One region of the Streptomyces sp. NBC_01320 genome, then DNA from elsewhere that is predicted to be linked to it. Evidence: riboswitches for the same ligand, from Rfam matches in the RefSeq annotation. Region 1 holds a riboswitch; each other region holds the start of a gene.
The links. A riboswitch is a leader RNA that binds a small molecule or an ion and turns the genes downstream of it on or off. The one in region 1 is predicted to bind cyclic di-AMP.

Region 1 (5,441 bases):
GGGCAAAGCCTACGGCGCGGCCAGCGGTCGCGTAGGGCCCGGAGCCGGGGCAGTCTGAGAGCTCCGATCGGCCGTGTGGCACGGGCTGGGGCCGGGTTGCGGGTCGGCGGGAGCACAGCGCACTGCGTGAGAGACTGGTCTAGACAACCATTGATTCGTGAAGGGCAGAACCATGGCTGAGCGCCGCGTCAATGTCGGTTGGGCCGAGGGCCTGCACGCCCGCCCCGCTTCCATCTTCGTCCGTGCCGCCACGGCTTCCGGCGTCCCCGTGACGATCGCCAAGTCCGACGGCACCCCGGTGAACGCCGCCTCCATGCTCGCGGTGCTCGGTCTCGGCGCGCACGGCGGCGAGGAGATCGTGCTCGCCTCCGATGCGGACGACGCGGAAGCCGCGCTCGACCGTCTGGCGAAGCTGGTCACCGAGGGGCTCGAGGAGCTCCCGGAGACCGTCTGATTCCAGGGTTCCGATCAGGGGAAGCCTTTCCGGCCGATTCCTGTCGGGTCTATTTCTGTGGCGGAGCCGCGGCACCCCCAACCGGGGCCGCGGCTCCCTCGTTTTCGGATACCGACAATACATTCGGAGCGAATTCGGGCAGCCTAAAGAAAGCCCCGCGCATTTACTTCCCTTTGTATACGGCGCATGTGTTAATGCCGACCGCTCGCGGTGTTTACGGCATGTTGCGAAGTCCTCACCCGGCCGCCGGAGCGGGGTGCGCGGGCGTCGCGACCCGGGGCACCGCCCGCGCGGCGCAGCCGGTGCACGGCGGTGGCCCGCTCGGCGTGCTGGGCGGCCAGCGCCCTGGCCCGTTCCGCGTCCCCACGCGCCACGGCGTCCACGATGGCTCCGTGCTCGGCCCAGGAATCGGCGGGGCGGGCCGGCTGCTCGACCGCGTACATCCAGGCGATCTTGTGCCGTAGCTGGGTGAGCAGCGCGATGAGCCCGGGGCTGGCGGACGCCTGGGCGAGCGTCTCGTGGAACCAGCCGCCCAGCGAGCGCAGATCCTCCCCCTCGCCCCGTCGTGCTCTCTCCTGACCCAGCCTGACCAGGCCGCGGAGCACCTTGAGGTGCGCCTCGGTGCGGCGTTGCGCGGCACGGGCCGCACCCAGCGGCTCCAGCAGCATCCGTACCTCCAGAAGGTCGGCGGCCTCCTGTTCGGTGGGCTCGGCGACACAGGCACCCGCATGTCGGCGAGTGACCACGAAGCCCTCGGACTCCAGGGTGCGCAGCGCTTCCCGCACCGGGACACGAGAGACCCCGTAACGACGCGCGAGCAGCTCCTCGGTGAGTCTGCTGCCGCGTTCGAAGACACCGGAGACGATGTCGTCGCGGATTGCTGTGCATACCGATTGCGCCGGAATGCGCATGTCCGAACCTCCGCCTTAATCCCCGCGAAACGCGGCCGATCGACGCCTGTTCTGTGACTCTATTGCAATGCGACTGCATTTCCGACGCCGGGCCGAGAACCATGAATATCTTTTGGACCGGGGCCGGTTCCGCGGGGCGGTTCGGCAGGGGCGGAAACGACGAAGGCCCCGGCGGAAAACCGGGGCCTTCGGGGTGGTGCGGAGGGAACGTCGGTCAGACGTTCACGCCATGGGCGCGCAGGTACGCCACGGGGTCCATGTCGGAGCCGTACGAAGGCGTGGTGCGGGCCTCGAAGTGGAGGTGCGGTCCGGTGGAGTTGCCGGTCGAGCCGGAGAGGCCGATCCGCTGGCCCGCACCGACGCTCTGGCCGACGGAGACGCCGATCGAGGAGAGGTGACCGTACTGGGTGTACGTGCCGTCCGTCATCCGCAGCACGATGTTGTTGCCGTATGCGCCGCCCCAGCCCGCCTCGACGACCGTGCCGGCGCCGACGGCGACGACGGAGCTGCCGGAGGCGGCATGGAAGTCGATGCCCGAGTGCCTGCCGGAGGACCAGAGGGAACCGCTCGACTTGTAGCCGGTGGTGACGTACGAACCGGCGACCGGGAGCCGGAAGGAGCCCAGGCGGGTGCGCTCGGCGGAACGGGCAGCGCGGGCCTTCGCGTCACGGGCCGCCTTGGCGCGGGCCTCGGCCTTGGCCTTCGCCGCCGCCTCGGCCTTCGCCTTGGCCTTGGCCTTCGCTGCCGCGGCAGCCTTCGCCTTCGCGGCGACGTCGGCCTGGCGCTTCTGCACGTCGGCCTGGGTGGCCACCTGGTCGGCGAGGGCACCCTCGATGGCGATGATCTGGGTCAGGCCGGTCTCACTGACGGAGGAGGCCTCGGCATCCGTGGCGAGGGCCGGAGAGGCCAGTCCGCCGATGACGCCGGTGGTCGCCAGCGTCGCGACTCCGGCGACGCGCGCGCTCCTGCGCTTCAGGCGGCTCGGGGCACGGTGCTTCCCGGTGGGGCGGGTGAACGCCATGAACTAGCTGGTCCTTTCCTTCCTTCTCGCCTACCGGGTTAGCTGACGGGTTCGGAGCAGGAAGGTCTCCTACGGATCCCCGGCCTCGCAGGAGGTCGCGGCATCCGATTCACCCCAGGGACTGTGTGGGTCCCCGGCTCCCCAGGCTCGCGCCTGACGGGGACTCGGCGATCACTGCCCGGCGCCACGGATGCGGCATACGAGTGACGGACAGTGGAGCCGACGCTAGGCGGGGGCACTTTCATTCACCAAACGGACAGGGTGTTTTGTAGCGCATCCCACAGGGCAAGCAAGACACTTTCATGTCAAATCAGACAAAAGGGAAGACTCTGACGAGAAGCGACTCGCCAGGGTCTCCCTTTGTCCCTCTTTGCGGGACTTTGACACATCAGCCGGTGACGACCGACACCTCTCCGATGCCCAACGTCCTGACCGGCTCCTCGATCTGCGCGGCGTCGCCGACGAGAATCGTGACCAGCCGGTCCACGGGGAAGGCGTTGACCACGGCTGCGGTCGCCTCGACCGTGCCGGTCTCGGCCAGGCGGGCGTACAACTGTGCCTGGTAGTCGTCCGGGAGGTGCTGCTCGACCTGGTCGGCGAGCGTGCCTGCGACGGAGGCAGCCGTCTCGAACTTCAGCGGGGCGACACCCACGAAGTTCTGCACAGCGGTCTCGCGCTCGGCGTCGGTCAGCCCCTCGGCCGCCAGCGTCCGCAGGACCTTCCACAGGTCGTCGAGCGCCGCTCCGGTGGACTCCGTGTCCACCGAGCCGCTGATCGCCAGCATCGCCGCGCCGGTCGCACCGGAGGCGGAGTCCGGGGCCGTCGAGCGCAGGACCTGCCCGAAGGCCCGGACACCGTAGGTGTACCCCTTCTCCTCGCGCAGCACCCGGTCCAACCGGGAGGTGAGCGTGCCGCCCAGGCAGTAGGTGCCGAGGACCTGGGCCGGCCACACGCTGTCGTGCCGGTCGGCGCCGATGCGGCCGATCAGAAGCTGCGTCTGCACAGCGCCCGGACGGTCGATGATCACCACGCGGCCGGTGTCGTCGGCGGTGATCGGCGGGACCGGACGGGGCTCCACAGTGTTCCCGGTCCAGTCGCCGACGGTGTCGGCGAGCAGTGCGTCCAGGTCGATACCGGTGAGATCACCGACGACGACGGCGGTCGCGGTGGACGGCCGGACATGGGCCTCGTAGAAGGCGCGCACGGCCGCGGAGTCGATCCGCTCCACCGTCTCCTCGGTGCCCTGGCGCGGGCGCGACATCCGCGACGTGGCCGGGAAGAGCTCCTTGGACAGCTGCTTGGCGGCACGCCGGGCCGGGTTGGCCTGCTCGTGCGGAATCTCGTCGAGCCGGTTGTTCACCAGTCGTTCAACCTCGCTGTCGGCGAACGCGGGCGCCCGCAGCGCCTCGGCGATCAGCCCGAGCGCCTTGGCCAGCCGAGAAGCCGGGACCTCCAGGGAGACTCGCATGCCGGGATGGTCGGCATGCGCGTCGAGGGTGGCGCCGCAACGCTCCAGCTCGGCGGCGAACTCCTCGGCGGAGTGCTTGTCCGTGCCCTCGGAAAGGGCCCGCGCCATGATCGTGGCCACGCCGTCGAGGCCCTCGGGCTCGGCGTCCAGCGGGGCGTCGAGGAAGATCTCGACCGCGACGACCTGCTGGCCGGGACGGTGGCAGCGCAGCACCGTCAGCCCGTTGGGCAGGGCGCCGCGCTCGGGCGCGGGAAAGGCCCAGGGCCTGGCCGTGCCGGGGGTCGGCTGCGGGTGGTACTCCATCGAAACTCCAGTCGCGGCAGCGTCGGTCACTTGTCCGCCCCTTCGTGCGCGTCGGTGTCGGTGTCCGTCTCGTCGGCTTCCGCGTCGGCGGATTCGGCCGCCTCGACCGGCTCGTAGACGAGCACCGCCCGGTTGTCGGGCCGCAGCTGGGCCCTGGCCGCCGCCTGGACCTCCTCCGCGGTGACGTCGAGGACCCGCTGGACGGCGGTCAGGGCGAGCTGCGGGTCGCCGAACAGCACGGCGAACCGGCAGAGTTCATCGGCGCGGCCCGCGACCGTACCGAGCCGGTCCAGCCACTCGCGCTCCAACTGTGCCTGAGCACGCTCCATTTCCTCGGGCGTGGGGCCCTCGGCGGCGAACCGGGCCAGCTCCTCGTCGACCGCGGCCTCGATCTGCGACACCTCGACACCGCCGGACGTCTTCACGTCCAGCCAGCCGAGCGAGGGCGCGCCGGCCAACCGCAGCAGCCCGAAACCTGCCGCAACGGCCGTGCGGTCGCGGCGGACCAGACGGTTGTGCAGCCGGGAGGACTCGCCGCCGCCGAGCACGGTCAGCGCGAGATCCGCGGCGTCGCACTCCCTGGTGCCGTCGTGCGGCAGCCGGTAGGCGGCCATCAGCGCCCGGGCCGGGACCTCCTCGTGCACCTCTTCGCGCAGCTGCTCGCCGATGATCTCGGGGAGCGTGCCGTCGCGCGGCGGCTGCTTGCCGTCGTGGGACGGGATGGAGCCGAAGTACTTCTCGATCCAGGCGAGCGTCTGCTCGGGGTCGATGTCGCCGACGACCGACAGCACCGCGTTGTTGGGTGCGTAGTACGTACGGAAGAAGGTCCGCGCGTCGTCGAGCGTCGCCGCGTCCAGGTCGGCCATCGAGCCGATCGGGGTGTGGTGGTACGGGTGGCCCTCGGGATAGGCGAGGGCGGTCAGCCTCTCGAACGCCGTGCCGTACGGAACGTTGTCGTACCGCTGGCGGCGCTCGTTCTTGACGACGTCCCGCTGGTTCTCCATGGACTCGTCGTCGAGCGCGGCGAGCAGCGAGCCCATCCGGTCGGCTTCGAGCCACAGGGCCAGTTCCAGCTGATGCGTGGGCATCGTCTCGAAGTAGTTGGTGCGTTCGAAGCTGGTCGTCCCGTTGAGGGAGCCGCCGGCGCCCTGCACCAGTTCGAAGTGTCCGTTCCCCTTGACCTGTCCGGAGCCCTGGAACATCAGGTGCTCGAAGAGGTGCGCCAGACCCGTGCGCCCCTTGACCTCGTGGCGCGACCCGACGTCGTACCAGAGGCACACCGCG
Region 2 (5,441 bases), 1.8 Mb from region 1:
GCGGCGCTCAGTGCACGCCGCCACCGCATCCGCCGCATCGCGCTGCCGCTGCTCGGACTGGTCCTCGCCATGGGCATGCACGCCCTGTGGAACGGCTCGGGGACGTTCGGCCCGTACGGCTTCTATGTCGTGTACGGGGTGTTCATGGTCCCGGTCTTCGGACTGGTCACCTGGCTGGCGATCTGGTCGCGCCAGCGGGAGCTGCGCACCCTGGCGACCGAGCTGCCCGCGTACGCGGCCGCCGGCTGGCTGACCCCGGCCGAGCCGCTCGCGCTCTCCTCGATGCGGGCCCGCGGCCTGGCCCGGGACCTGGCGCGTCGGCAGCACGCGCAAGCGGGGTACGGAGCCCCGGGTTACGGGTACGCCGCTGCCTACGGCCCCGCCCACGGCGCTCACAGCCGGATCGCGGCGCAGGTACGAAGTCACGCCAAGGCGCAGGCCAGGGCGCGTGGCAAGGCGGCGGCGCGGGCGGTCGCCGAGTACGAGTCGTTCGCCACGTCCCTCGCGTTCCTCCGCCGCCGGGCGGGCCGCGGGGCGGCGGAACCGGACTTCACCGCACGTGAACTGGAACTGCTGCACCATCTCTGGCAGCGCCGGGAGGTGGCCGCCCCCGCCCTGGCGTACGCGGCACAGGCGACGGGCCGCCTGCGCCCGCGGTACATGGCCCGGGCGCCGGTTCCACAGCAGTACCAGCCGTACGGCGGCCACAACCCGTACCTGTCACCCCCTGGGCAGCCGTATCACCAGTCGCCCCACGGACAGCACCGCTACGGGAGCCGGCCGCCCCGGCATCCCTGGTGACGGGTCAGGCGGACGCCTCGGTGAGTTCCGCCAGCTCCTGCTCGGTCAGCCGCAGGCCGGCGACGGCCACCAGTGCGGGCAGCTGATCGACCGTGCGGGCCGAGGCGATCGGGGCGGCCACGGTCGGACGGGCGGCGAGCCAGGCCAGGGCGACGGTCGCGATCTCGGCACCGCGCTCCTGGGCCACCTTGTCGAGTGCGGCCAGGACCTTCCGGCCCCGCTCCGACTCCAGGTGCCGGCCGGCCTTCTCGGCCCGGGCGCTCTCCACCGACGTGCCCGGACGGTACTTGCCGGTGAGGAAACCGGAGGCCAGGGCGGAATACGGGACGGCGGCGAGCCCGGCGCGGGCGGCGGTGTCCTGGAGCTCGTTCTCGTAGGTGTCACGGGAGACGAGGTTGTAGTGCGGTTGCAGGGCGACGTAACGGGCCAGCCCCTCGCGCTCGGAGAAGTCCAGGGACGCCTGGAGCCGCTCCGGGCTGATGTTGGAGGCGGCGATGGCGCGCACCTTGCCGTCCTTCACCAACTGGTCGAGAGCGGTGATGATCTCCTCGACCGGGACGGTCTCGTCGTCGAAGTGCGTGTAGTAGAGATCGATGTGGTCGGTGCCGAGGCGGCGCAGCGACTGCTCGGCCGCAGCCTTGATGGTGGTCGCGGAGAGGCCCTTGTACGCGGGATGGGCGCCGACCTTCGTCGCGACGACGATATCGGAGCGGTCGGAGCGTGCGGCGAGCCATTTGCCGATGACGATCTCCGACTCGCCGCCCTCGTTGCCCGGGACCCAGGCGGAATACGCGTCGGCGGTGTCGATGAAATTGCCGCCCGCCGCGGCATACGCGTCGAGGACGGCGAACGACTGCGCCTCGTCGGCGGTCCAGCCGAAGACGTTGCCGCCGAGGGCGAGCGGGAAGACCTGAAGGTCGGAAGAGCCGAGCCTGCGGAGAGAAGTCATAAGTGGATCAACGAAATCCACCGGTGCCGCTATTCCATGCATGGCGCAGGGGAAAGCCGTGGACAAACGGACCGGCAGCCCTGACGTCGGGGGTGAGCGTCAGGGCTGCCGGGGATCGGTGGCGGGCCGGTGGGACGGCTCGCGTTCCTCGGGTCAGGGTGTGAGGCCCTTGTCGCGCAGCCAGGTCATCGGGTCGATGCCCGTGCCGCTCGAGGTGTGGACCTCCAGGTGGAGGTGAGGGCCCGTCACATTTCCGGTGGCGCCGACGCGGCCGATGGTGTCACCGGTGGTGACCTTCTGGCCGACGCTGACGTTGATCGACGACTGGTGACAGAACCACAGCTCCGTACCGTCCTCGAGCTCCAGGACCGTGCGGTAGCCGTAGGAGCCGGACCAGCCCGCCGACTTGATGGTGCCGGTGTGGATGGCCTTGATCGGGGTGCCGGTCGGCGCCGCGAAGTCGAGACCGGTGTGGTAGCCGGAGGACCACATCGAACCGGCCTGGCCGAAGGTCGAGGTGATCGTGTACGAGGAAGTGGGGATGGCGTAGCTGGCGGCCAGTTTGGCGAGCCGCTCGGCCTCGGCCTTCGCCTTCGCCTCCTCCTCCGCCTTCTTCTTCTCGGCCTCGACCTTGGCCGCCGCTGCGTCCTGCTTCTGCTTCGCCTCGGCTGCCGCCTTCTCCGCGGCGGCCTTCTCCTCGGCCGCCTTGGCCTCCGCGTCGGCGGCGTTCTGCTGCTGCTCGGCCTGCTGGAGAATGCGGGCACGGAGCGCCTCGCCGGCGTCCGTGGCGCCCTGCGCGGCCTCGGCGGTGGTGATGCCCGCGCTGGTCAGCGGTGCGGCGGCGGTCTTGGCCTGGGCCTGGTCGGTGGCGGACTCGTCGGAGAACAGCGCGCCCACACCGGGGAGGGAGCCGGCGTCGGGGAGATTGTTCGCGATGGAATCGGGAAGGGAGATGGAGACCGGCGGCTTGCTCTGCGCGGTGGCCATGCCGCCCGCACCGACGGCCGCGATGACGCCGACACCGAGAACCGTGGAGCTACGCGCGAGCCCGTTGCGCTGCTTGGCGACGCGGTGCCTGCCGCGTACGGGGCGGACGGACTCCTCGGTGGGGTTCCATTCCTCCCAGGCCCGGTCGGTCTCTCCGAGGCCTTCGGTCCCGAACTCGGTGGTGAACTCGGTGTCCGCCCCGGATCCGTACTCAGTGGTGAAGTCGGAGCCGAACCGGGAAGGGGCTTCGGGGGCAGGCTTGTTGGACGCCACGGGGGCGCACTCCTTTCCTTCCTTCTCGCCTACCGGGTTAGCTGACGGGTTCGGAGCAGGAAGGTCTCCTACGGATTCCTCTGCCTCTCACGAGACACAGGTGTCCGATTCACCCCATGTAGGTGGTTCCCCGGTTCCCTTGCGGAATTCGGCGCTCGCGCACGGGTGCCGCCACTGACGACGGCTGGGACGACCGCGCTGCGTTATCGAACGTTAATAGACACACGGGTCCTATTCCAAGCCGTTCCTACTGATCGCTGACGACCTTGGCCTGGACTTTACGGGACACAACCGGGTGGAATCGGGCGAGTTGACCCGGACTCAGTCACTACCGTTTTTCTGACGTTGCGTCAAACGTTATGCGGAGTGACACTCTTCGATTACGCACGGTGGCATCGCCCTCGTGTGCTCACCGCGGTCGCGTCTCATTACTGCCCGCGCCCCACGATCTTCACGGTCCTGCGTCGTCCCGGCTGCCCCTCCGCGGGCCGTGCGACCGCGACCAGCGCCAGGTCGTCGGTGGACTTGCCGCCCGTGTGCAGCCGTACGTCATCGGTCAGTGCGGACAGCAGCTCCTCGGGCCCGGAGAAGAGCCGTCCGCGCAGCCGGGCCGCCGGATCGTAGAAGATCCCCTGCTTGTCCCGAGCCTCGGAGAGGCCGTCGGTGTAGACGAGCAGCGTCGTCCCGGCGGCCAGACTCCAGACGTCGGCCAGGTCCGGCCACACCCCCAGCCCCATGCCGAGCGGCAGCGCGGGCACGCTCGGCACCAGCACCTCCACCCCGCCGTCGGCGTGGAGCAGCAGCGGCTCGGGATGGCCGCGGTTGACGATCCGTACCTCGGCAGCGTCGTGCGGGATCTCGGCGAGTGCGGCGGTGACGAACCCCTCGACCGGATCGATCCCGCCGCGCCGCTCCCCCTCCCGCGCCAGCGCCCGCTCCAGCCGCTGCGCCACGTCCTCCAGCGAAGCCTCCTGCTCGGCGGCCTCCCGGAACGCGCCGATGATCACGGCCACCGCCTCGACCGCGTCGAGTCCCTTGCCCCGCACGTCCCCGACCACCAGCCGCAGGCCGTGCGGGCTGTCCACCACGGCGAACAGGTCGCCGCCGACGAACTCGTCCGCCTGCGCCGCCTCGTACCGCGCGGCGACCTGCAGCCCGCCGATCCAGTCGTTCGGCTTCGGCAGCACGGCCCTCATGGCGGTCTCCGCGATGACCCGCGCCGAAGCGAGCTGCTCAGTGCTTCGCTGTACGACTCCGTTGATGAAGAAGGCGAGGATCGAGGCGGTGAGCACGGTGATGACCTCGAGGGACGGCACGACCTGCAGCAGCGCGCCGCTCTCGCTCCGCAGGACGAGGATCGAGAGCAGCGAGGCGACGCCGATACGGACGGTGCCCGCCCGTGAGAAGAACGGTGCGGCGGCCAGCGGGGCCGCCACGAACAGCGGCACGGCGGTGAACGGCGGCGGGGTGAGGATGTCGAACACGAGCCCGACGGCGATCAGCAGCGCCGGCAGCGCGCCGACGAACCGCCGGGAAGGTCTGCCGCCCCCGCCCCGCGCCCCGCGCAGCTTCTCCGCCATCCCCACCTGTGGTCTCCTGCCCGGTACGCGCAGCGGTTCCTGCGGTCTCCTGCCCGATGCGCCCCGCGGTCTCCTGCCCGGTACGCGCCTGACTGCGGACGTGCCGCACCCCACTCCCCCAGGCTGGCCGGAGCGGCGCCGCGCGGCGACTCCGCGTCGGCCGAAGGGGGGACGGAAACACGAATCAGGCCCGGCATGCTTCGCACATGCCGGGCCTGATTCTTCAGTAGCGGGGACAGGATTTGAACCTGCGACCTCTGGGTTATGAGCCCAGCGAGCTACCGAGCTGCTCCACCCCGCGTCGGTAAACACAACTCTACGCCATCCGGGACGGACGGTTGACCATTTACTGATCCGCCTGTGCCCATCCGCTCCCATCCACTGCCCCAAGGCACCGAATTCGAGAAGCAGTTGCCGGCGAAGTGCCTTCTGCCGCAACGTATCTGCCGCACCCTCCGGGGCGGAGAAGCAGCCCGGCTCAGTTCGAGTCGGTGATGTGCGGGGCCCGCTTCGCGTCGACCGCCGGCTTCGCCGTGTTCGCACCGCGCTGGATTGCGTGGAGGATCGCCAGCCCCTGGCTGACCACGCCCGCCGCCATCTCGTTGACACCGTTGGTGCCGTTGAGCACGGTGAGGTCGGCCCCCGACATCCCGCGGGCGGCCGCGTCGGCCAGGGCCGGCAGGTTCTCCACGATCCGGTTGGCCGCGATCAGCTCCTGATTGCCGTCCCGGAGCGAGGCGGCACGCGCGGTATTGGCGTCGGCCTGCGCCTGGGCGACGGTCCGTTCGGCGTACGCACTGCCGTCGGCCTGGAACTTCGCCTGGTCGCGGGCGGCCTCGGCGAGCGTGCGC
Region 3 (5,441 bases), 2.8 Mb from region 1:
TGCCCGATGCCGGGCCTGCTATCAGCCCTTGAAGCGCGGGAACGCGGAGCGGCCCGCGTACACCGCCGCGTCGTCGAGGATCTCCTCGATGCGCAGCAGCTGGTTGTACTTGGCGACGCGGTCCGAGCGGGCCGGGGCGCCGGTCTTGATCTGGCCGCAGTTCACCGCGACGGCGAGGTCGGCGATGGTGACGTCCTCGGTCTCGCCGGAGCGGTGGGACATCATGCACTTGAAGCCGTTGCGCTGGGCGAGCTCGACGGCGTCCAGGGTCTCGGTCAGCGAACCGATCTGGTTGACCTTGACGAGCAGCGCGTTGGCGGAGCCCTCCTCGATGCCGCGGGCCAGGCGCTCCGGGTTGGTGACGAACAGGTCGTCACCGACGATCTGCACCTTGGCGCCGAGCTTCTGGGTGATGACGTTCCAGCCGGCCCAGTCGTCCTCGTACAGCGGGTCCTCGATGGAGACCAGCGGGTACGCGGAGACGAGCTCCTCGTAGTACTCGGTCATCTCGGCGGCCGAGCGGGACTTGCCCTCGAACTCGTACTTGCCGTCCTTGTAGAACTCCGAGGCGGCGACGTCGAGCGCGAGCGCGATGTCCTTGCCCGGGGCGTAACCGGCTTCCTTGATGGCCTCGAGGATGAGGTCCAGGGCGGCGCGGTTCGACTCCAGGTTCGGCGCGAAGCCGCCCTCGTCGCCGAGACCGGTCGACAGGCCCTTGGTCTTCAGGACCTTCTTCAGCGTGTGGTAGACCTCGGCGCCCCAGCGCAGGGCCTCGGAGAAGGACTCCGCGCCGATCGGCGCGATCATGAACTCCTGGATGTCGACGTTGGAGTCGGCGTGCGACCCACCGTTGAGGATGTTCATCATCGGGACGGGCAGCAGGTGCGCGTTCGGGCCACCGAGGTAGCGGAACAGCGGCAGGTCCGAGGCCTCGGACGCGGCGTGTGCGACGGCCAGCGAGACGCCGAGGATCGCGTTGGCGCCGAGCGAGCCCTTGTTCTCGGTGGCGTCCAGGTCGAACATGGCCTGGTCGATCAGCCGCTGCTCGGTGGCGTCGTAGCCGACGAGCTCCGGGCCGATCTGCTCGATCACGGCGAGGACGGCCTTCTCGACGCCCTTGCCCTGGTAGCGGTTGGGGTCACCGTCGCGAAGCTCAATGGCCTCGAACGCACCGGTGGAGGCGCCGGACGGAACAGCAGCACGGCCCGTGCTGCCGTCGTCGAGGCCAACCTCGACCTCGACCGTGGGGTTTCCGCGGGAGTCGAGGATTTCCCGGGCTACGACGACGTCGATGGACGGCACGAGGCATCTCCTTCTGGGATATGACGCTGGTTGTGCAGGGTCGCTTTGGCCTTGCGACAAGAGCCTAACCGGCTGGGCCGCCTCGGTCCGCCGACCGCCCGCCTCCTGGGACGAAAAAGGACCCAAGGGCTCTCATAGCAGGGCAAAGATCCAGATTTCTACTGGACGGTAACGACAACAGTTGAACGCTGAAACCCCGACCCTGCGCGTACGGGGGAATCCGCGCCGGGTCGGGGTGCTCGGGGAGGAGAGAGCCCGTATCTACGGGGAGCCCGTAGATACGGAGGCCCGTCCTACTTCGTCAGGTGGAGCTGCTGACCCGGGTAGATCAGGTCGGCGTCCTCGACGATGTCCTTGTTCAGCTTGAAGAGCTGCTGCCAGCCGCCCTTCACCTTGTGCTGCGCGGCGATCTTGCTGAGCGAGTCGCCGGACTTCACCTTGTACTCGCCGTCGCCCTTGGCGACCTTCGCGCCGGTCGGCGTGGTGACGGTCTTCTTGGTCGCGGCCTTGGGGGCGGTGCCGCGGTCCGCGCGGGAGGCGGCGGGGGCCTCGGTGCGCTCGACCTGCTTCGGCGCGGCCTGCTTCGGCTCCTGCGCCGGAGTGCTCCGCTGCGCGGTGGAGCCGGTGTCGACGCCCGGGTCGACACCGTCGTTGGTCAGGTTGCCGGCGCCGGCGCAGCCCCAGGCACCCGGGCCCTGCATGTCGAGGAGCTTCTCGGCGGTGGCGATCTGCTGTGCCTTGGTGGCGAGGTCGGCGCGCGGGGCGTACTGCGTACCACCGGCGGCGGCCCAGCTGGACTGCGAGAACTGCAGGCCGCCGTAGTAGCCGTTGCCGGTGTTGATGGACCAGTTGCCGCCGGACTCGCAGTGGGCGACGGCGTCCCACGTGGCGACGGAGGCTGCGGAGGCACCGGTCGCACCCATCAGGGGAGCGGCGATGGCGGCACCGGTGACGCCGGCGAGCGTGGCGACACGGACGGCCTTGGACGGGCGACGGTGCTTGCCCTTGCTGTTCAGCAGCATGGAACTTCTCCTCACCGACGCCTACGAGGTGAGCTGTCGGGTTCGGGCCAAGTGAGTTGCCCGGTCGCATGTCCTAGCACGCGACTTCACCCCGAGCCGGTCCTGACGGTCTTTCGGCCATCGGGCCCGGCGGCTTACCTGGGTCCCCCGCTCCTGCCTACGGCGCTTTACGCGTCTGTTCCCTTCGACCGACGGCAGGATTCGGCGTGACGGTCGACGGGGCCCGCGGTGCGAGCGGTTCCGACCGTAAACGTACGCAACCTCGACATTCAAAGATGGGCATAACGGACAATCAGTCCTTACAGGCATCCGATCGCACAGTGTTTTCGCAGGTGAGGAGCGGTGCGGACAGACCCGGCAGACGCGACACGCCAGTTGACACAAAGAGACCCATGTCTCACTTACGCATAAGCGGACATAGGTCCCTGAACTACCCCTATTTTTGGGGTGCTTTTAGCCGTTTATCAGACTGCTCTCACTTCGACTTCACGCCGAGATCGAGGCTCTGGCCAGGCAGGATGAGGTCCGGGTCGCCGCCGACCGCACCCTTGTTCGCCTCATAGAGAGCGGGCCATCCACCGGGAACCTTCTGTGCGTCAGCAATCGCCCAGAGGTTGTCGCCCGGCCGGACGGTGTAATCGCCGTCTGTCGCCGCCGCGCGCGTGTCGCGCCCGGCACTGTTACCGCGGGAAGCATGCCGACCCGAGTCCCGGTCGCCGCCCCTGCCCATGCCATGGCTCACCTCGGAAGCCGGCGCACCGCGGTGCTTGCCACCCACCCCATTGTCGGACGAGCCAGACTTCTGGGGTGATTCGGATGAATCAGACTTCTTGGACGACGGCGTGGCTGACGGCTTGTGCGACGCCTTGCCCGAAGGCGTGGCGGACGCCTCGGTGGACGGCGCCTCGGACGCATCCCCGCTCTCCGCCGGTTCGGCCGAGGGCACGATTCCCGGGTCGACCCCCGGCAACGACCCGTCCTCCGTGAGCCCGGAGATCACCGCACAGCTGGGCCACTCCTTCGGCCCCCGGTCGTCCAGGACCTTCTCGGCGACCGCTATCTGCTGCGAGCGACTGGCGAGGTCGGCGCGCGGGGCGTACGCCTCACCGCCGTACGCCTTCCAGTCGCCCTGCGAGAACTGAAGACCGCCGTAGAAGCCGTTGCCGAGGTCGGCGCTCCACATGCCGCCGCTCTCGCACTCTGCGACCCGGTCCCAGGTCGTGGCGTCGGCGGCGTGCGCACCGGCCGCGCCGAGCAGGGGGATGGCGATGGCCGAACCGGTCACGCCTGCGGTGACGACGATCGCGGGTGCCTGGCGAGGGCGACGGTGCCTGCCGTTCGCGGAGCCCATGGGATTGCCTTCCGTGTGACTGACAAGTGACTGGTGAGTCGAACGGTGAACGTAGCGGCACTCGAACGCCTGTCACAAGTCGATGCAGCGCAGATCACGTGAAAGTCACAGAGTTGACAGGGCGTCACCTTCGCCGGAACGCCGTCCGGGACCGAACTCCACCGGAAGCGTGCGCAGTCCACGCATGATGAGCCCGCCACGCCACCGCAAATCGGTAGGTTCCACCGCAAGCCGCAGGTCCGGGAGGCGCCTCAACAGGGTGGCCAGGGCAGCCTGCCCCTCCAGTCGGGCAAGCGGTGCTCCCAGGCAGTAATGGATGCCGTGCCCGTATCCGAGGTGCTGATTGTCACGCCGCGCGAGGTCCAGCGTGTCCGGGTCCGTAAACCGTTCCGGGTCGCGGTCGGCGGCGGCGAGCACCACCAGCACGGGGTCACCCGCCGCGATCCGCTGCCCGCCGAGGGTCAGCGGCTCGGTGGCGAACCGCCAGGTCGCCAGCTCCACCGGACCGTCGTACCGCAGCAGTTCCTCGATGCCGGTCTCCAGCAGCCCGCTCTCCCCCGCATCGAGCGAGCGCTGCAGCCGCTCCCGCTGCTCCGGATCGCGCAGCAGGGCGTACACCCCGTTGCCGATGAGGTTGACCGTCGTCTCGAATCCCGCGAAGAGGAGGATGAAAGCCATGGCGGCGGCCTCGTTCTCGGTGAGGTGCTCGCCGTGGTCGCTCGCCCGGATCAGCCCCGAGATCAGGTCCTCCCCCGGGTTCTCCCGCTTCCGGTGGATGAGCTCCGCGAGATAGCCGCGCATCTTCTTCACCGACCGGGCCACCCCGCCGCGCGGACCACCGCCGTGGCGGATCATCATCCCCGCCCAGTCCCGGAAGTCGTCCTGGTCCTCGCGCGGGACGCCGAGCAGGTCACAGATCGCGTAGATGGGGAGCGGGAACGCGAAATCGTGGATGAGGTCCGCGGATCCCTCCTCGATGAAGTTGTCGATGAGGCGGTCCGTCAGCTCCTGCACGCGCGGGGCGAACTCGGCGACCCGGCGCGGCGTGAACGCCTTCGAGACCAGTCGGCGCAGTCTGGTGTGGTCGGGCGGGTCGATGTTCAGCAGATGCGTCATCAGCTCCGCCTTGCGCTCGCCCGGGATGCCGGTCTTCCCCTTGGCGTGCGCCGGCTCGTCGTGGTGCGCAGGATTCTTGGAGAGCCGGGTGTCGGCGAGGGCCTGCCGGGCGTCCTGGTACCGCGTCACGAGCCATGCCTCGACCCCGCTGGGCAGCGCGGTGCGGTGCACGGGGCTGTTCTCGCGCAGCCAGGCGTAGGCCGGGTACGGGTCGGTGGCGAACTCCCAGGTGAAGAGTTCGGGGGCGTCGGCGGGGCTGTCGTTCACCCCCTGACGTTATCCGCTGGCCTCCGCGGCGAGGATCGCGTCCCGGTAGGCGCGGCCCGCAGCGCGCAGGGCGGCCTCGGGGTCCGTGCCGTCCTGTTCCGCGCGTACGGCCAGGGCGAGGAGTTCGTAACCGATGCTGTCGCCCGTCGGGAGCGGCACATCGAGTCCGGCGGCACGGACCCGGCTCGCCAGCTTCGCGGCCAGCGCCAGCCCGGGCTGCCCGAGCGGGACGCCGTCGGTGACCGAGTCCCGCTGCTTCTCGATGGCCTTGGTACGCAGCCAGTGCTCGTGGACGTCCTCCGGGGTCTCGGCGGTCTCGTCACCGAAGACATGCGGATGGCGGTGGATCAGCTTCTCGACGAGGGTCGCGGCGACATCGTCGA
Region 4 (5,441 bases), 1.3 Mb from region 1:
AGAGCCGTCCGTACCGCACCCGGCGGCCGTCGGTGGTGGGCAGGCCACCCACATCGCGGAAGTTGCGCACACCTGCCAGCTCGGGTTCCGTCGACGGGACCTGCGGCACCTGCTGCGTCACGGTGTCTCCTGGAGTGTCTGGCGTCGGCGCGGCTCGCCGGCGAGGTCAGTTCCTGCGACGATACGACATTGATTCCTCGGGCAATCATCTCGGCCGTTTCCTGCTGAACTCCCCACGGAATTCCCCTCGCACGGGCGTTGCCCGGCCGTCGGTCGGCGGTCGATGATGTGCGGAACTGTGGGAATGTGGGGATGACATGATCGAGACGGGCGACCGCGGTCGGACCTGGCTGCTGACCGGGGCGAGCGGCAGCTACGCGCTGCACCTCACGGACCGGGACCGACTGCTGCATCTGCACTGGGGGCCACGGATCTCCCTCGCGGCCGCCGAGGCACTCGCCGCCGCGCCCGAGCCGCCCTTCCGGGGTTTCGAGTCGCAGCTGGACGGCCGCGAGGAGTACCCGGTCGAGGGCGGCCCCCGCTTCGTCCGGCCCGCTCTCTCCGTACGCACCCCCGAAGTCCGTGGCACCGAATGGGTGTTCGCCGGGGCCGCCGTGGACGGCGACGAACTCCGTATCGCGTTCGCCGACTCCGTGCAGTGGCTCGCGCTCACCCTGCACTACCGCATGCGGGAGGACTCCGACGTCATCGAGCGCTGGGCCACCGTCACCCACACCGGTCCCGACGGTCCGCCGCTGGAGCTGCTGCGCGCCGACGCGGCGGCCTGGGCGCTGCCCGCCCGCGACAGCTGGCGGCTGAGCCAGCTCCACGGCCGCTGGGCGGCTGAGACACAGCTCGTACGGTCGGAGCTGACGTACGGCGAGAAGGTCCTCTCCAGCAGGCGCGGCCACACCGGACACCAGTTCCTGCCATGGGTCGCGCTCGACGCGGACGGCGCCGCCAACGAAGAGGACGGCGAGGTGTACGGCTGCGCGCTCGGCTGGTCCGGCTCGTGGCGGATCGCGGTGCAGCAGCTCCCCGACGGGCTCGTGCAGATCACCGGAGGCGCCGGATACGACGACTCCGGGCTCCTGCGATTCGCACCGGGGGAGACGTACACCACACCGGTGTTCGCCGGTCTGTGGAGCGCCGAAGGGTTCGGCGGGGCGAGCCGGGCCTGGCACGCCTGGCAACTGGCCCATGTCGTCCCGGACGCCGGGAGCCTGCGGCCGGTGCTCTACAACTCCTGGGAGGCGACCGGCTTCGACATCGCGGAGGACCAGCAGCGCGCCCTCGCCGAGCGCGCCGCCGCGATGGGCGTCGAGCTGTTCGTCGTGGACGACGCGTGGTTCGGGCAGCGCACCAGCGACCGGGCCGGACTCGGCGACTGGACCCCCAACCCCGAGCGATTCCCCGGCGGGCTGAAGCCGCTCGCCGACGAAGTGCACGGACTCGGCATGCAGTTCGGCATTTGGGTCGAGCCGGAGATGGTGAACGCCGACAGTGATCTGTATCGCGCGCACCCCGACTGGGTGCAGCACTTCCCCGGGCGGACCCGGACCGAATTCCGTCATCAGCTGGTGCTCAATCTGGCCCGGACCGATGTGCAGAACCATCTGTGGGAGCAGCTCGACACGCTGCTCTCCAGCGCCCCGATCGACTATGTGAAATGGGACTTCAACCGCTGTTTCACCGATGCGGGCTGGCCGGGCGAGGACTATCCGCAGAAGCTCTGGATCGCGCATGTGCACGCGCTCTACGCGCTGATCGACCGGCTGCGGGCCGCCCATCCCGGTGTCGCCTTCGAGTCCTGCTCGGGCGGCGGCGGCCGGATCGACCTGGGGATCCTCGCCCGTACCGACCAGGTGTGGACCTCCGACAACACCGACCCGCTCGACCGGCTCGCCATCCAGGAGGGCTTCGGGCAGATCCATCCGGCGCGGGTGATGGCCGCCTGGGTCACCGACAGTCCGAATGTCCAGCTCAACAGCAGGACCAGTTCGCTGCGCTTCCGCTTCGTCAGCGCGATGGCCGGGGTGCTCGGGGTCGGCGGGGATCTCACCGAGTGGAGTGACGAGGAGCTGGCCGAGGCGCGGAGCTGGGTGGATCTCTACAAGGAGATCCGTCCCGCGGTGCAGCACGGCGCGCTGTACCGGCTGCGTGCCCCGCGCGGTGGGCTCAGCGCCGTGCAGTACGTGCACGGCGACGAGGCCGTGGTGCTGATGTGGCTGGAGGCGCAGCGGTACGGGGAGCGGCCGCCGGCCCTGCGGCTGCGCGGGCTCGACCCTGCGGCGACCTACACCGACCTGGACACCGGGGCGGTCCACCACGGTGCCGTGCTGCTGCATCAGGGTCTGCACACCGGGCTGCGGGGCGATCTGGACGCGAAGGTGCTGAGGCTCCGACGTGGCGGACGCCCATGACATGTCCGTATCGCGGCATTTAGTGGAACATGGCCTACTTCTGCGGGAGATGATGCCCTACTCGTGAGCGGGATCATATCCGTGACGGTGTGTGGTGGCGCCACGGACGGGTATTCCGGACGTCGCGCGGAAAGCCAAGATCCATAATCCACGGAGGGTGACCGGAATTCCGCGCCGATTTCCCTTCGCGGATTCCATTGAGTAATCGATGGCTTGTTTCCGCCGTCCTCGCTCGCCTACGGTCACCCTCAATCCGGACGGACCGCCTAATCCTGCCGCCGCCCGGAATTCGCACCCACTCACGTGTGGCAGGAGCGGGGGAACCAGGTAAGCCGCCGGCCGGAGAGATCCGGCCGGCTCGGGGTGAAGTCGCGAACTGCGACCGGGCATCTCCAGCCCGAACCCGACAGCTCACCTCGTAGGCGCCGGAGAGGAAATTCTTCATGCCCACATCGGGTAAGCATCGCCGTACCAAGTCCAGCACGATCGCCCGTGGCGTCGCCGCCGTCGGCGCCGGTGGGGCCGTCATCGCCCTTCCGCTGCTCGGCGCCACCGGTGCCCACGCCGCGGAGCAGGCCGCGCCCACCGCGCAGTCGGCAGCCACGCACGTCGCCGTCGAGGCCGCGCCGGTCGTGAAGAAGCAGGTCGAGACCCGGACGTACTCCGTCGTCGCCGGTGACTACCTGTCGAAGATCGCCGCCGAGCAGCAGGTCAAGGGCGGCTGGCAGAAGCTGTACCAGGACAACCGCGAGGTCGTCGGCGAGAACCCGAGCCTGATCTTCCCGGGCATGAAGCTGACGCTCGGCGGCAAGCCGGCCGGCTCCGCCGCGACCGCGGACACGCAGTCCGCCCCCGCTCCGTCGAAGGCTCCGTCGACCTCCTCGGCCGACAAGTCCGCGTCCCAGCCCAAGGCTTCGGAGTCCGCCAAGACGTCCGCCGCGGCCGACCAGGGCACCAACTCCGGCTACGTGCACCCGGTCCCGGGCAACCACACCACCGCCTACCGTGCCTCGGGCGCCAACTGGTCCAGCGGCAGCCACACGGGTATCGACTTCCCGGTCGCCACCGGCACCAGTGTGAAGGCGATCACCTCCGGCACCGTCGTCACCGCCGGCTGGGGTGGCGCGTACGGCAACCAGGTCGTCATCAAGCACGCCGACGGCCACTACTCGCAGTACGGCCACATGTCCTCGCTCTCCGTCTCGGCGGGCCAGACCGTGACCGCGGGTCAGCAGGTCGGTCTCTCCGGCGCGACCGGCAACGCCACCGGCCCGCACCTCCACTTCGAGATCCGCACCGGCCCGGCGTACGGGTCGGACATCGACCCGATCGCCTACCTGGCCTCGCACGGGATCTACGTCTGATCTACGTCTGATCCACGGCTGATCCGGTCGGTTCGGTGAAGGGGCGGTGCGCGGCGGCGCACCGCCCCTTCACTTATTCCCCCTTTACCAAAACCTGACCAGGTGGTCTATCTCACCACCCGTCAACCCCTTATTACGGTCGCGTAAGTCACATTCGGCGGTGCAGGATATGCGCTTGTGGCAGACGATTCGAGAAACATTCAACGTGGCGTCATCAATCGGCATGGCGCCATCGGGTCGTACGCAGCGATTGGCGACAGCTTCACCGAGGGAGTCGGAGACCCCGGCCCGGACGGAACCTTCGTCGGCTGGGCGGACCGTTTCGCGGTATTTCTCGCGGACCAGCTCCCGGACACCGATGCGGCGACGAGCTCCGAGGGCTCCGCGCACGGAAACTTCCGGTACGCCAATCTCGCCGTACGCGGACGCCTCCTCGACCAGATCGTCGAGGAGCAGGTGCCGCGCGCCAAGGAGCTCGCACCCGATCTGGTGAGCTTCTGCGCGGGCGGCAATGACATCATCCGGCCCGGCACCGACCCGGACGACGTGGCCGAGCGCTTCGAGCGCGCGGTCGCCGAGCTGACCGACTCGGTCGGCACCGTCCTGGTGACCACCGGCTTCGACACCCGCGGCGTTCCCGTACTGCGCCGTCTGCGCGGCAAGATCGCCACGTACACCGCCCATGTGCGCTCCATCGCCGACCGCTACGACTGCCCCGTTCTCGACCTGTGGTCGCTGAAGTCCGTGCAGGACCGGCGAGCCTGGGACGACGACCGGCTCCACCTGTCGCCCGAGGGGCACACCCGGGTCGCGCTGCGCGCCGCCCAGGTCCTCGGCCTCGAAGTCCCGGCCGACCCCGACCAGGAGTGGCCCCCGCAGGCACAGCGCGGCACGCTGGAGGTCCGGCGCGACGACATCCACTGGGCGCGCGAGTACCTGGTGCCGTGGATAGGACGGCGGCTGCGTGGCGAGTCCTCCGGCGACCACGTCGAGGCGAAGCGGCCGGACCTCCTGCCGCTTTAGGACCCGTCTTCGGCCTCGTCTGCCGGACGGGCCCGCTCCCTTTCTGATTCCCGGGGGCTTCAGGCCTGTCCGGCGACGGGGGACAGGGGCAGGAACCGGCGTCCCGAGGGCGTCGGTATGCCGGGGCGTCGGGCTGGTACGCGCTCCAGGACGCCGCCCGCGAAGACGTCGTACAGCGGCAGCGTCTCCAGATGCACATAGCCGATGTGGCAGTCGCAGACGGCGAGCGGACAGACCCGCGGACCGAGCGCACTCCGGTAGCTGCCGTCGTACAGGTTGCCCAGCTCGGCCGGGACGAAGTGGCAGCGGCGCACCGTGCCGTCACCGTCCACCGAGATGACGGACTCGCCGGTCCGGCACGGCAGGCCGGCCGAGCGGTGCGGGTGTCGGCTGTACGGGAAGAGGGGGTCGAGGACCGTCCAGCGGTCCGCCTCCTCGTCCGTGTAGCTCTGCCCCTCAGCGGCATTGACCCAGAGATAGACCTCGTCGGGCAGGTCGGTACGGAGCCGTCGCGCCTCGTCGAAATGGTCCTCGAGACCGACGACACCGACGCTGTACCGGACATCCAGAGCGGACAGCTCCCGGCACCTGGCCAGGAAACGGTCGTACGGTGTCTGCCCGGGGTGATACG

Region 2: linked by a shared signal. The riboswitch ahead of OG395_RS26820 (M23 family metallopeptidase) and the one ahead of OG395_RS18615 (M23 family metallopeptidase) in region 1 are both predicted to bind cyclic di-AMP.
Region 3: linked by a shared signal. The riboswitch ahead of OG395_RS31690 (transglycosylase family protein) and the one ahead of OG395_RS18615 (M23 family metallopeptidase) in region 1 are both predicted to bind cyclic di-AMP.
Region 4: linked by a shared signal. The riboswitch ahead of OG395_RS13070 (M23 family metallopeptidase) and the one ahead of OG395_RS18615 (M23 family metallopeptidase) in region 1 are both predicted to bind cyclic di-AMP.

Annotation. Positions count from the first base shown of each region.
Region 1 is NZ_CP108390.1:4,105,634-4,111,074, forward strand. It holds gene OG395_RS18605 (HPr family phosphocarrier protein) at 173-454, shown strand; gene OG395_RS18610 (GntR family transcriptional regulator) at 646-1,365, opposite strand; gene OG395_RS18615 (M23 family metallopeptidase) at 1,580-2,386, opposite strand; cyclic di-AMP (ydaO/yuaA leader) riboswitch at 2,400-2,566, opposite strand; gene OG395_RS18620 (M16 family metallopeptidase) at 2,775-4,157, opposite strand; gene OG395_RS18625 (M16 family metallopeptidase) at 4,184-5,441, opposite strand, start outside.
Region 2 is NZ_CP108390.1:5,894,670-5,900,110, forward strand. It holds gene OG395_RS26810 (PrsW family intramembrane metalloprotease) at 1-801, shown strand, start outside; gene OG395_RS26815 (aldo/keto reductase) at 806-1,750, opposite strand; gene OG395_RS26820 (M23 family metallopeptidase) at 1,904-3,010, opposite strand; cyclic di-AMP (ydaO/yuaA leader) riboswitch at 3,022-3,174, opposite strand; gene OG395_RS26825 (PP2C family protein-serine/threonine phosphatase) at 3,439-4,590, opposite strand; tRNA gene OG395_RS26830 (tRNA-Met) at 4,818-4,891, opposite strand; gene OG395_RS26835 (SPFH domain-containing protein) at 5,069-5,441, opposite strand, start outside.
Region 3 is NZ_CP108390.1:6,947,232-6,952,672, reverse strand. It holds gene eno (phosphopyruvate hydratase) at 22-1,302, opposite strand; gene OG395_RS31690 (transglycosylase family protein) at 1,596-2,324, opposite strand; cyclic di-AMP (ydaO/yuaA leader) riboswitch at 2,328-2,499, opposite strand; gene OG395_RS31685 (transglycosylase family protein) at 2,800-3,675, opposite strand; gene OG395_RS31680 (cytochrome P450 family protein) at 3,781-5,058, opposite strand; gene OG395_RS31675 (nucleoside triphosphate pyrophosphohydrolase) at 5,068-5,441, opposite strand, start outside.
Region 4 is NZ_CP108390.1:2,786,294-2,791,734, reverse strand. It holds gene OG395_RS13080 (tyrosine-protein phosphatase) at 1-121, opposite strand, end outside; gene OG395_RS13075 (alpha-galactosidase) at 318-2,423, shown strand; cyclic di-AMP (ydaO/yuaA leader) riboswitch at 2,706-2,863, shown strand; gene OG395_RS13070 (M23 family metallopeptidase) at 2,867-3,787, shown strand; gene OG395_RS13065 (SGNH/GDSL hydrolase family protein) at 3,965-4,810, shown strand; gene OG395_RS13060 (STM4011 family radical SAM protein) at 4,870-5,441, opposite strand, start outside.